DNA from 2 places in the Streptomyces sp. NPDC048751 genome. Region 2 is predicted to be linked to the other one. Evidence: riboswitches for the same ligand, from Rfam matches in the RefSeq annotation. Region 2 holds a riboswitch; the other holds the start of a gene.
What was found. Region 2 has a riboswitch for cobalamin ahead of ACGFNV_RS34270 (CbtB-domain containing protein). Riboswitches for the same ligand answer to the same signal wherever they lie in the genome.
Positions count from the first base shown of each region.

Region 1: another riboswitch for cobalamin. It lies ahead of ACGFNV_RS24610 (HoxN/HupN/NixA family nickel/cobalt transporter); the one in region 2 lies ahead of ACGFNV_RS34270 (CbtB-domain containing protein).

Region 1 covers NZ_JBICUX010000007.1:471,511-478,314, reverse strand. The annotation lists gene thrS (threonine--tRNA ligase) at 1-1,148, shown strand, start outside; gene ACGFNV_RS24615 (nucleoside hydrolase) at 1,224-2,198, shown strand; gene ACGFNV_RS24610 (HoxN/HupN/NixA family nickel/cobalt transporter) at 2,205-3,299, opposite strand; cobalamin riboswitch at 3,326-3,552, opposite strand; gene ACGFNV_RS24605 (LAETG motif-containing sortase-dependent surface protein) at 3,643-4,602, opposite strand; gene ACGFNV_RS24600 (glycoside hydrolase family 13 protein) at 4,935-6,596, shown strand; gene ACGFNV_RS24595 (DUF4142 domain-containing protein) at 6,656-6,804, opposite strand, start outside.
Region 2 covers NZ_JBICUX010000013.1:72,952-79,755, reverse strand. The annotation lists gene ACGFNV_RS34285 (PucR family transcriptional regulator) at 232-1,980, shown strand; gene ACGFNV_RS34280 (acyl-CoA dehydrogenase family protein) at 2,213-3,391, opposite strand; gene ACGFNV_RS34275 (CbtA family protein) at 3,524-4,288, opposite strand; gene ACGFNV_RS34270 (CbtB-domain containing protein) at 4,314-4,535, opposite strand; cobalamin riboswitch at 4,572-4,719, opposite strand; gene ACGFNV_RS34265 (histidine phosphatase family protein) at 4,834-5,412, shown strand; gene ACGFNV_RS34260 (four-helix bundle copper-binding protein) at 5,926-6,297, opposite strand; gene ACGFNV_RS34255 (DUF6479 family protein) at 6,425-6,790, shown strand.

The sequences.
Region 1 (6,804 bases), on a different contig from region 2:
GCCTGCCGTACTGGCTGCCCGACGGAGCCGTCGTACGGCACACCCTGGAGGAGTACGTGCGGGAGGCCGAACGCGCCGCCGGCTACCGGCACGTGTACTCGCCCGTCCTCGGCAAGCGCGAGCTGTACGAGATCTCGGGCCACTGGGACCACTACAGCGACGACATGTTCCCGCCCATGGACCTGGGCGCGGAACAGGTCGTCCTCAGGCCCAGCCTCTGCCCCCACCACGCCCTCATCTACCGCTCCCGCTCCCACAGTTACCGCGAACTACCCCTGCGGATCGCCGAGTTGGGCGGCATGTACCGCTCCGAGCCGTCCGGCGTCCTCGGCGGCCTGACCCGCGTACGGTCCATCCAGCTCAACGACGCCCATATCTTCTGCACCCTCGACCAGGTCGTCGAGGAGGCCCGCGCCGCCCTGGACCTCATCACCCGCGCCTACGCCGACCTCGGCATCCGCGCCTCCCGGCACCGGCTCTCCCTGCCGGGCGAGGGCGGCAAGTACGTCGCCGACCCCGCCCTGTGGCAGCGGGCCACCACCCTGCTCAGGGAGGTCCTGGACGGCTCCGGTGTCGCCTACGAGGAGGCGGAGGGCGAGGCCGCCTTCTACGGCCCCAAGATCGACGTGCAGATCGAGGACCGCGCCGGCCGCGAGAGCACCCTCTCCACCGTCCAGATCGACTTCCACCAGCCCGAACGCTTCGACCTGCGCTACATCGGCGCCGACGGCGCCAGACACCGCCCGGTCATGGTCCACCGCAGCGTCATCGGCAGCGTCGAGCGCGCCGTCGCGCACCTCGTCGAGGAGCACGGCGGCGCCTTCCCGGTGTGGCTCGCCCCCGAGCAGCTGGCCGTGTTCCCCGTGGCGGAGGCACAGGTCGGACCGGCGGAGGAAGTGGTGCGGCGGGCTGAGGAACGGGGACTGCGGGCACGGCTGCACGGCCCCGAGGACGGCACCCTCGGCGCCCGCGTCCGGGCCGCGCGGCTGGTGCCGTACCAGGCGGTGATCGGTGAGCGGGAGGCCGACGGCGACCTGGCCGCCGTACGCCTGCGGGACGGCCGTAAGCCGGGAGTGCTGCCCGCCGCCGAGCTCCTGGACCGCGTGGCGGCACGGGTGGCGGCACGCGGGACCGTGCTCTGGGATTAGAGAGGGACCGGAGAGGGGGTGGTCCGGGGGCGGCCCTCGCTGCATAGGGTCGGAACGACGAAAGGGAGCTGCCTCATGACCGATCGCCCCTCCGACCGCCCCATCCCCGTGATCATCGACTGCGACACCGGCGTCGACGACGCCCTCGCCCTGCTGTTCGCGGTCCGGCACCCGGGCCTCGACCTGCGGGCGGTGACCTGCGTGGCCGGGAACACGGACGTCGACGGGGTCGTCCGCAACACCCTCACCGTCCTCGAGCAGGCGGGCGCCCCGGCCATCCCCGTCGCCCGGGGTGCCGAGCGCCCGCTGATCGAGCCGGTCCGTGTGGCCCGGCACGTGCACGGCGAGGACGGCATGGCGGACCTGGGCCTGCCCGCCCCCACCCGCACCGCCGTCGACGTGGACGCGGTGACGCTGCTGCGCCGGGAGATCCTCGCCTCCCCGCACCCGGTCACCCTCATACCGACCGCGCCCCTCACCAACATCGCCCTGCTCCTGCGTACGCACCCGGAGGTGGTCCGCAACATCGAGCGGATCGTGTTCATGGGCGGCGCGGTGGCCACCGGGAACGCCACGCCGGTCGCGGAGTTCAACGTGTGGCACGACCCGGAGGCGGCCGCGATCCTGCTCACGGCCGGGGTGCCGATCACGATGTACGGCCTGGACGTGTTCAAGCAGGTCCTGGTCCCGGCCGCCGACGTACAGCGCCTGCGCGCGAGTTCGGAGCCGCGTCTCCGCCTGGCCGGTGAACTCCTCGCCCACCGCGACCCGGCCGCCTCCGGCGACCCCACGCCCACGGGCGGCCTCGGCGACGCGGGCGCGGTCTGCGCGGTCGTCGACCCGGAGGGCATCACCACCGAGCGCCTCCCGGTCGAGGTCTCCCTCGCCCCGGGCCCGACCCGAGGCCAGACGGTCGTGGACCGCCGCCCACGCCCCGGCGAGTCCGAGATCCACTTCGGCACCCGCGAACAGCCCCTGGTGGACGTGGCGCTGGGCGTGGACGTGGAGCGCTACGTCAAGCTGTGGCTGACGGCGGTGGAGGGTCCCTGACGGCCTCTAACGCGTGTCGGCGGCGGGCCGTGCCGCCCACCTCTGCTCCACCTTCGCGAGCTTCCAGTACGTGACCGCCGCCGCCCACACCACGACGAACAGGCCGACGATGATGTAGCCGACGTTGTCGAGGTCGAGGCCCGCGATCCAGCCGGTGACGTCGTCGCGCAGGTCGAGCTTGTCGTGGAGGACGCCGACGAGTTCGATCGTGCCGATGAAGAAGGCGACGGCGATGGACAGGCCGGTGATGGTGAGGTTGTAGAAGACCTTGCGGACGGGGTTGGAGAACGCCCACTGGTAGGCGAAGTTCATGAACGTGCCGTCGAGGGTGTCGAACAGGCTCATGCCGGCGGCGAAGAGGAGCGGCAGGCACAGCACCGCGTACCAGGGCAGGCCCGCCGCCGCGCCCGAACCGGCCATCACCATCAGCGTGACCTCGGTCGCGGTGTCGAAGCCGAGGCCGAAGAGGAAGCCCAGCGGGTACATCTGGCCGGGGCGCGAGATGGACTTGGTGAGGCGGCCGAGGATCCGGTTCATGAATCCCCGCGAATCCAGGTGCTGTTCGAGCTCCGTCTCGTCGTACGCGCCCGCCCGCATCGCCCGGAACACCCTCAGGATGCCCACCAGGGCGACCAGGTTGAGGGCGGCGATGAGGTAGAGGAACGTGCCGGAGATCGTCGTACCGAGGAAGCCCAGGACCTGGTGGGTGCCCGAGTCCTCGTTCATGACCCGGCCGGCCAGCTGGGTGCCGCCCGCGATCAGCAGGGCGAGCAGGACGACCACACTGGAGTGGCCGAGCGCGAACCAGAAGCCCACCGACACCGGCCGCTTGCCGTCGGCCATCAGCTTGCGGGTGGTGTTGTCGATCGCGGCGATGTGGTCGGCGTCGAAGGCGTGCCGCATGCCGAGGGTGTAGGCGGTGATGCCGAGGCCGATGCCGAAGGCCTTGTCGCCGACCTCGTAGTGGCCTGGGACGACCAGCAGGAACAGGATGCCGAACGCGACGACGTGCAGGGCGGCGATGACCGCCATCAGCACTGCCGTCCGCACGGTGTCCTCACGCCGCCAGCGGAAGGAAGCAGGCGAGACAGGCTCGGTCATACGGTCAGCTCCAGCACCTCGTGGATCACTTCGTGAGATGCCGTGGCCGGTCTCCTGGCGTGGGGGCACCACCCGCTCGAGCGAAGCCGAGAGTGGGGGAGGGTGCACGCGCCCGGCCCTGCCTTCCCGGCCGCCTCACGGCGACCAGTGACTGTCCCTCACGGGACGCGGGCCGGGAACTCCCCGATCACAGTGGCGAGTGCCGCGCCGGCTTCACACCGACTTCCCGAACACCACGACCCGCCCACACTAGGTCCTCACCGACGCTCCCGCACAGCCGGGTGGGGCCGGGGCCCGGGGCAGCGCCCCCGGCCCCCGGCCCCCGTGTCCCGCTGCCTCGTTGCTACGAGCGACCCGCCGCCCTGCGTCGGCGCGTCGCCAGGACGATGGCGGCGCCGCCCGCGAGCAGCGCGGCCGCGCCGATGGCGATCGGGGTGGTGTTGCTGTTGGCGCCCGTTTCCGCGAGGTCACCGCCGCCGCCGTGCGGGGTGGGGGCGGCCGGGGGAGTGCTGGACTCGGAGTCGCTCGGCGGCTGGGTGGAGGTCGAGCCGGAGGGGGTCGGGGTGGCAGGGGGCTCGGTCTCGGCCGGCGGGGTCGCGGACTCGCTCGCCGGGGGCGTGGTGGGCGTCGCGGGAGCCGAGGGCGGGGTGGAGGCGGGCGGGGTGGTCGCGGGCGGCGTCTCGATGGTCGTGCAGTCCTGCTTGCCGCCGTTCCAGGCCGCGATCAGCTTGTCCTTGATCACCGGGCGGTCCGGCCCCTTGGGCAGCTCACCGTGCTCGAAGCCGTCCTTCGCGTCGAGCCTGCCGTCGAACTTCTTGGCACCCCGGTAGAGGTCGATCTGCGCGTAGCAGCCCGCGTCCGGCACCGCGATGTCGAGGGACTCGGTCTGGCCGGGCTTGACCGTCACCGTGTCGAAGTCGACGAAGACCTGCTCACCGGAGGTGTTGAAGTTCGCGCCGTGGGCGAGGAAGGAGGACAGGGAAGCGGTGCAGGTGCTCGCGTCCCCGGCGGTGCGGACCTTGATGTGGACCTTGCCGTCCTCGGTCGGCTTGAGGTTCTGGTCGTCGACCTTGACCGAGTCGAAGAAGGCGACCCCGTCCAGGGAGAATTGGCAGCGGTCCGTGCCGGTCTCCGTGCCCGCGCCGGTGCCCGGCTGGTACGCCCCGCCGGACTTCCAGCCGTCCCCGCCGGGCTCGGAGGCCCAGGCACCGGAGGCGGCGGCGACGGAGGCGGCGCACAGGGCGAGTGACGCGGCGCCCGTCCCCAGCAGGCGGCGCATGGTGACACGACTCGCTATGGACATGCAGATCCCATCTTGGCGTGCGAAACCCGGGCACGGCGGGAGGGCAGCACGACGCTGCCGGCCGTACCGAGGGTGTGTGGTCGAAGAAACACCGGGCCCATTGGTCACATGCGCCACAGCGTGCACTCATGGTGGATCTCGCGGCGGAACACTGTCAACCTGCGGCGAAGCCCGGGGAGTTCGGACGCCATCACAGTTCCATCACACGGGGAATGATTCGTTCCGACCGTGACGGAGGTTCGCTTTTCCGGCCATGTGGGCAGAATTTCCCTTTATCGTTCATAGACCACCCGACAGACCACCCGACAGACCGCACCCGAAGAGGAGCCCGCGTGATCGTCCGCACCACGCCCGACCTCTCGTCCAAGGATCCGAACTGGTGGCGGCAGGCCGTCATCTACCAGGTGTATCCGCGCAGCTTCTCCGACGCCGACGGTGACGGGCTCGGGGACGTCCGAGGCGTCACCCAGCGCCTGCCCCACCTCGCCGCGCTCGGCGTGGACGCGCTGTGGCTCAGCCCCTTCTACCCCTCCGAGCTCGCCGACGGCGGCTACGACGTCGCCGACCACCGGGACGTCGACCCGCGCCTGGGCAGCCTGGACGACTTCGACGAGATGGTCGCCGAGGCCCACCGCCTGGGTCTGAAGGTGATCGTCGACCTGGTCCCGAACCACACCTCCCACCAGCACGTCTGGTTCCAAGAGGCCCTGGCGGCCGGCCCGGGCTCCGCGGCCCGCGACCGGTACGTCTTCCGTGACGGCCGGGGCGAACACGGAGAGCTCCCGCCCACCGACTGGCAGTCCGTCTTCGGCGGCAGCGCCTGGCAGCGGGTGCCGGACGGGCAGTGGTACCTGCACCTGTTCGCACCCCAGCAGCCCGACCTGAACTGGGCGCACGACGACGTCCGCGAGGACTTCCGCACGACCCTGCGCTTCTGGGCCGACCGCGGGGTCGACGGCTTCCGGGTCGACGTCGCCCACGCCCTCACCAAGGACCTGGACGAGCCGCTGCGCGACCTGGGCGCGCCCGAGCTGAGCCGGGAGGAGGCGCTGCCGGACTTCCCGCCCGGCACCCACCCCTTCTACGACCGCGACGACGTCCACGAGATCTACCGCGACTGGCGCACGATCCTCGACTCCTACTCCCCGCCCCGCATGGCCGTCGCCGAGGCCTGGGTGCGCGGCCCGCGCCGCGCGCTGTACGCGCGCCCGGACGAACTGGGCCAGGCGTTCAATTTCGAGTACCTCCAGGCGGGCTGGGACGCGCGGGAACTGCGCCAGGTGATCACCGGGTCGCTGGAGGACGCGCGGCTGGCCGGCGCCTCCGCGACCTGGGTGCTGTCCAACCACGACGTCGTACGCCACGCCTCCCGGCTGATGCTGCCGCCGGGCACGGACGAGAACGCCTGGCTGCTGTCCGGCGGCCACGCGCCCGCCGTGGACGAGTCCCGGGGCCTGCGCCGGGCCCGGGCGGCCGCCCTGCTGATGCTGGCGCTGCCCGGCTCGTCGTACGTCTACCAGGGCGAGGAGCTCGGGCTGCCCGAGGTCGCCGACCTGCCCGTGGAGGTCCTCCAGGACCCGATCTGGGAGCAGACGGGCCGGGTCCGCAAGGGCCGCGACGGCTGCCGGGTGCCGCTGCCGTGGACGACGAGCGGACCGTCGTACGGCTTCGGCGCGGGCGGCGCCTGGCTGCCCCAGCCGCCGGGCTTCGCGTCGTACGCCGTCGAGGCCCAGGACGGGACGGAGGGCTCCACCCTGGAGCTCTACCGCACGGCCCTGAAGCTGCGCCGCAAGCTGATCGAGGGCGAGTCCCTGACCTGGCTGGAGGACACCCCGCCCGGCACCCTCGCCTTCACCCGCACCGACGGCTGGCGCTGCGTGACCAACCTGTCGGACACCCCGGTGGCCCTCCCGCCCGGCGAGGTCCTCCTGACCAGCGCCGCCCTGGACACGGACGGCCGCCTGGGCCCGGACACGACGGCCTGGCTGGCCTGAGCGACGCGCCACGCGCGGCGGAGCCGGGTCCCCGCGTGTCCGGAGTGCCGCGGCCTGTCTCACCCCGCCGGCGGGGTGGGTGAGGCCGCCCCCGGCGTCTCCGTGCCGTCCGCCGGTGGCGTCAGGACCACCTCGGGCTGGCCGGGGGCCGGAGGCGGTGGGGTGAGGTCGGAGGAGGGGAGCTTGGGCGGGGTGGTCTCCTGGAAGA
Region 2 (6,804 bases):
CTGCCGGTGCGCACGGCGGCCCCCGGCACGCCCCAGACTCGCGAACCGAACAGCTCTGCGCCTGCACCCGGCAGGTCAAAGAACAACGGAGCCCGTCCCCCCGCGAGCACGAGACGGAGCCTCCCGGACATCTCGGGTACGTTGCGGGGAAGGCGTAGAGGAGAGGCGCTGTCACTTCTCCGGGGGCTCAGGGAAGGGAGTGATCCCATGGCCGGCTTCAGGGGCCGGAGCATGCACCGACGCCGTCCCGACCGGGAAGGCGGCCTTCCGCCGGGCCGTCTGGGACAGCACCCCACGATCTCGCGGCGAGGGTCCCGCCGGTCCCTTTCCACCCTGGCATCCCACATGCTGTCGGCAGTCTCTCGCGCCCAGTTCGACACTCGGGACGAAAGCGAGATCCTGCGCCTGGCCATGGACCACGTGTCGGCTGTCGGCCCGTACAGAGCCGAGGCCGGATACCTCACGGTGCACGGCCATATGGTTCCCAGCCCGCAGGTCGGGCCGGGTCATACGTCAGCCGTCGACCGGACGGTGCGAGAGCTGACAGGGCGGGACGTCCCCGTAACCGTTCCCGGCCGGTCCAGGGGCCGGGCCTTGGCCCTGCACGGACCCGGTGGACTGCACGGCTACCTTGTGGTGACGTCCCGGTCCCGGCCCACCGAAGCCCAGCACGTCCTGCTCGCCATGCTCGTACGCCTCACCGCCGCGGCCCTGTCGGTCGCCGTCGCGCACCGCCTGCAGCGGGAAGACGCCCTGGAGCTGCACCGACTGCGACGGGAACGGGCAGCCTTCCAGCAGCGGCTGATCTCTCTCGTGGTCGAGCTGGGATATCAGCGGGCCGTGCACGAGGCCCTCGCCGAGGTCGCGTCCTCGGGCGGCGGCGAGGAGGCCATCACCAGCGCACTGCATGAGCTCACCGGATTTCCCGTGCTGGTGGAGGACCGCTTCGGCCGACTGCGGTCCTGGACCGGTCCCGGCCGACCCGACCCCTATCCGGAACCGGACCCCGCACGCCATGAGGAGATGCTCCAGACCATCGCCCGGAGAGCCGGAGCTGTGCGCATCAAGGACCGGCTGATCTCCCTGGTACGCCCCCGCGGTGAGGTCCTCGGAGTACTGGCCCTGGTCGATCCCCGGGACGACGCCGACGAGTACACCGTGTTCGCGCTGGAGCACGCCGCCACGTCACTCGCCGTGGAACTGTCGCACGTGCGCCATCTGGCTGAGGTCGAGCTGCGATTGTGCCGCGAACTGGTCGACGATCTTCTGGAGGGCACGGACGAGGCGAGCGCCTACGCCCGGTCCGAGGCGTTCGGACACGACCTGCACCGCATCCAGTACGTGGTCGTCGTGCAGTGGGGGAACCGGGCCGCGGACGACGCTTTCGCGCGGACCGTGGGCCGGGCGGCTTCGGCCGTGGGCATGCCGTCGCTGGTGACTCGGCGTTCCGACCACGTGGTCCTGGTCGCCGAGGGCAGGCCCCACGACCACGCCTTGTACGAGTCGCTCGCCCGGGAGACCGGGACACCGGACGGGATGATCGGGGTGAGCGCCCGCTGCGACACCCCGGACGGTATCCCCGGCCGCTACCAGGAAGCACTGCGTGCCCTGGAGGTACGGCGCCGGTCCCGAAGTCGATACGGCACGACGTTCTTCGACGATCTGGGCCTCTACCGCATCCTGGGGCCTGGAAACGAACACCAGGAGCTGGAGGCCTTCGTTCGGGAATGGCTCGGACAGCTCGTCGACTACGACGGCCGGCACCGTACGGCGCTCGTGGAGACCCTGTCCCGGTACTTCGACTGCGGCGGCAACTACGCCGAGACCGCCGAATCCCTCGCGATCCACCGCAGCACGCTGCGCTACCGGCTCCAGCGCATCCGTGAGATCAGCGGCCATGACCTCACGGACGTGGAGGACCGCCTCAACCTGCAGGTCGCGACCCGGGTGTGGAAGATCATGCTGGGCGGACCGGGTTGAGGAGCCCACGGCGAGGGGACGGGCTCAGCTGTCCCTGTCGCCGTGGGCAGCAGGCTGCACTCCGCCGAATTGGCTCGTCAGGCATCACGCAGACCGCCGCCAGCGGCTCGAAGGCGATGGCCGGCCGCACATCCTGCATCGAGGTGTGCGCCGGCACCTCTCAAAGCCCCCGTGATCTTGGTGCCAGTTATCCCTCTTCTGAGCCGACTAAAAATCCTCGTCACAAAGCAGGCTAACGCCGGACCCTCGGCATCCCCAGACCGATCCACGAGATGATCTCGCGTTGGATCTCGTTGTTGCCGCCGCCGAAGGTGAAGATGACCGCCGAGCGGTAGCCGCGCTCCAGTTCGCCGCGGAGGACCGCGCCGGCCGAGCCCTCCCGCAGCGCGCCGGGAGCGGCGACGATCTCCAGGAGTGCCGCGTAGGCGTCCCGGCGCGCCTCGGAGCCGTAGACCTTGACGGCGGAGGCGTCCTGCGGGGTGAGGGTGCCGTTCTGGACGGCGGTGACCATCTGCCAGTTGAGGAGCTTGAGGGCGTCGAGCCGGGTGTGGGTGCGGGCGAGGAGACGGCGCACCCAGGGCAGGTCGACCACGCGGCGGCCGTCGGCGAGCTTGGTCTCCATGGCCCAGCGCTGCACGTCGTGCAGGGCGCGGATGGCCATGGTGCCGTGGGCGGCGAGGGTGACGCGCTCGTGGTTGAGCTGGTTGGTGATCAGCCGCCAGCCCTGGTTCTCGGCGCCGACGCGGCGGGAGACGGGGACGCGGATGTCCTCGTAGTAGCTGGCCGTGGTGTCGTGCCCGGCGAGGGTGTTGATGAGGGTGCAGGAGTAGCCGGGGTCGGTGGTCGGGACGAGGAGCATGGTGATGCCCTTGTGGGGCGGTGCCTCGGGGTCGGTGCGGACGGCGAGCCACACCCAGTCGGCGGTGTCGCCGTTGGTGGTCCAGATCTTCTGGCCGTTGACGACGTACTCCTCGCCCTCGCGCACCGCGCGGGTCTTCAGGGACGCCAGGTCGGTGCCCGCGCCGGGCTCGCTGTAGCCGATCGCGAAGTCGATCTCGCCCGAGAGGATCCTCGGCAGGAAGTACGCCTTCTGCTCGTCCGTGCCGAACCGCATGATCGTGGGGCCGACGGTGTTGAGCGCCATCAGGGGCAGCGGGACGCCCGCCTGGGCGGCCTCGTCGAAGAAGATGAACTGTTCCATCGCGGTCAGTCCGCGCCCGCCGTACTCCGTGGGCCAGCCCACGCCGAGCCAGCCGTCCGTGCCGAGCCGCCGGATCGTCTCGCGGTAGAAGCGCTTCTGGGCGGCGGGGTCGGCGTGCCGGGTGTGGGCGTTGTCGGGCACCAACTCGGCGAAGTAGGCGCGCAGTTCACTGCGCAGCCGCTGCTGCTCGGGCGTGTGGTCGAGATGCACGGCGCCTCCTGGCTCCCCTGGGCCGGTCCTGACGGCGCACACGGTAGAACGTGTTCCAATAATTGGGAATGGCGGGGAGACATGAAGAGGCCCTCGGCCCGGGCGCCGAGGGCCTGTTCTACCGGGAACCGGTCACGATGCCACGGGAGTCGGCCGTGCGGCGGCGACCTCCTGCGCCGTGGTCCGTGGCGCGAGGACGCGTTCCGCGAGCAGCCCGAAGACCAGCCCGAAGGTGGTCCACAGGGTGGCCTGCACGGCGAGTGCCGCCAGGCGGAACTGCCACAGCAGGGTGGCCGGGAAGTGCTCGGGGACCTCGTTGAAGGACGGCAGGAAGGCGTACGCCAGCCCGACGGCCAGGACGAAGAACGCGCCCGCGACGAGGGTCGCGTTCCAGTTGCCCAGGCGCGGCGCAAGGCGCCGGCCCAGGATGACGGTGGCGACGGCGAGCAGGACGCTCAGCACCACCATTAGGAAATAGAGGGTCGTTCGCTGTCCGATCGTGTCGGGGTCGCCGACGGCGGGCGGGTTGGCGGGGTACTTCAGGAACGGCACGACGTACACCGCGACCAGGCCGGCCGTCGCCAGGAGCAGCGCGCTCGCGCGCGGCCCGAAGCGACCGATGCGGCCGAGGGCGAAGCAGTACGCGAGGGCGGCGATGCCGCCGAACGCGACGCCGTAGACGAGGACACCGGTGGACAGGCCCGCGGTGGACTGCATCGTGCGGCTGACGGGTTCGGCGCCTCCCCCGTGGTGGTGGGCGTGCGCCTCCTCGAAGGCGATGGCGGCGTCGACCCTCGACTCGCCCAGGAAGTAGGCGACGACGAGGGCGAGCAGGCCCGCGGCGAGGCCCGCGAGCATGCCCCGCACCAGGAGGGTGCGGACCGTGGTGGAGTTCATGGGCGGGTACGTCCTTCCCCGGCCGTCAGTGGCAGGGGAAGCCGAGCAGGTGGCGCGCGTCGTGCACCCACTCGTGGACGTCCTCGCCGGACATCACGGAGGTGGCGCCCTGTTCGGCGCCGACGAAGTAGAGCAGGACCAGCATCAGGATGCCGAAGAAGACCGCCCAGGGGACGATCGCGCCGATCGGCAGCTTCTCGGGTACGGCAGTGGGGGCAGCGCTCGGCTGGACGGCGGACTGCGCCATGGCAGGACCTCCTGGGGGAACTCGCGTCCCGTATCGGTGGTGCACAGGACGACGGACGCGGGTCTGACTCACCCGGCCCGCACCGCAGTGCGTGCCCGGCATACAGTGGCGCGACCGTGCCGGATTCCCACCGGCTTCCACGTACCGTCGTCGGTTTCGACGTGACCGTACCGCGACGCAGGGAATCGGCCAAGGGCGCGTGTTCGGCCGCGTGCGCCCGGACGGGACTGGTCACCCGTCAAGTCACCGTATATGGAGGGGTGTTGAGCGCGGGAGTGACGAGGATGACGGAGTGGGCATGACAAGCCGAGTGATGTTGATCTCACCGGCGATCAGCGCGGCGCTGCGGGAGGCCCGCTTCGACGACGGCTGCCCCCTCGACCCGGCGGGGCTGCGCCGGGCCCGGGCCGCCGCGGGCACCCTGCCGGCCTGGGAGAGGGCCTGGTCCTCTCCTACCGCGCGCTGCCGCGAGACGGCCGAGGCGCTCGGGCTCGACGCCGCGACCGGGCCCGAGCTCGCGGGGCTCGACGCGGGCCGCTGGCGCGGGGCGACCCTGGCGGAGGTGAGCGCGGCCGAACCCGCGGCTCTCGCCGAGTGGCTGTCGGATCCGGGCTCCGCCCCGCACGGCGGGGAGTCGGTGCGGACGCTGTGCGACCGCGTGGCCGCCTGGCTGGAAACGGCTGCCGGTACGTCGGGGCGGACCATCGCCGTCGTCGAGCCGGAGGTGTCCCGAGCCGCGATCGTCCGCGCCCTCGGCGCACCGGACCAGTCCCTGTGGCGCACAGACGTCCCACCCCTCACAGCCGTCGAACTCAGCGGCAGATCGGGCCGCTGGAACGTCACGGTCGGACACCCGCTGGGCGGGGCGGCACACTGAGCCGCTCACCCCGGAGGGGCTTGGATCAGACGGTCGCGGGCCTCGGCGCTTCGCGACCCACCCCGTGACCCACCCGCTGTCCGATAGCGCGTCGGCGACCGGACCTGCGGCAGCCTTGCGGCACGCGGGTGCCCCGGGACGGCTGCCGTGGCGGACGGCCGTGACTCCCGCACGGTCCCACCGCAACGCAAAGACGGTCGGACGGGCGCCCGGCGACGGCGGCCGTGACTCCGGGACGGCTGACAACCGCTCGGCGAAGACCCACCGAGCCACCCGGCTTCAAGGCATCCATGAAACATGCGCCCGCACCAGTCGACACGTCAGGATCTGCCGGGCGGCCACGATCGCGCGGGGGTTCCCGGGGAGGCCGGGCGGGCGGTGGGCGTCGGAGGGCCGATGGCCTGTCGGCGGCAGCCGTGGATGTCGGGTAACGGGCCGGGACGCATCGCCGAGGGTCGCCGTGGCGCTCCCGGCGGTCCGGGGTGCCGGGGGCGCAGCCAGACGGTCAGACGGTCAGACCAGGGTGGCGATGAACTCCGTGCAGGCCTTCGCGCAGGCGCGGCACGCCTCCGCGCTCTCCTCGGCGCCCGGTTGCCCGTCGAAGACGTGTGCGGACTCCAGGCAGACGGTCCGGCACCACTCCAGCTGGACGCGGATACCCGCCTCGTCCAGATGGTTCTGCTCGGACAGCACACGGCAGGTGGCGTCGCACACCTCCGCGCACATGATGCCCTTGCGTCGTACGAGTTCCTGCTGTTCGGTCCCGTCCGGATCCACGAGGCTCGCGCGCAGCGCGCACGCACGGGCGCACTCGGTACACGCCTGCGCACACGCGAAACGGTCCTCCAGGAACCGGAAGAGCTCCTGCTGGGATGTCGTCGGTATCACGTAAGGGCGGGTAGCCGGTGCGGAGCCCGTCAAACCCGTGCCGTGGCCCCCTGCGGGAGGTCATCGGGCGGTCGCGGAAGCGGATCGGCCGGTTCGCTCCCCCTTCGGGGGGTATTCAGCTGGTATGAGTACCGCAACCATGCAGCTGGCCGAAGCGAGCGGGCTGCTCAGCATCGCGCTCTTCGTGGTGGGGGTGGCGGTCGTGGCCATACTGGGCGGTGGCCTGTGGCTGGGCTACCGCGTCAAGCTCAACGAGTCGCCCCGGCCGCGACCGGACGAGCAGCCACACCTTCCCCCTGAGGGACCCGTCCACGAGGTCCAGCAGAACCGGGAACCCGACGAGATCCCCCAGATTCCCAAGGACGGCCATGCGCTCACCCCGTACGAGCTGACCAACATGCAGACCCGTCCGAGCTCCTCCAAACGGCGGCCGCGCTGGGGCCGCGGCAGCAGCGGTTCCTTCGGCGGGGGCGGCCTGGGGGCCCACTGAGGCCGGTGAGCCCA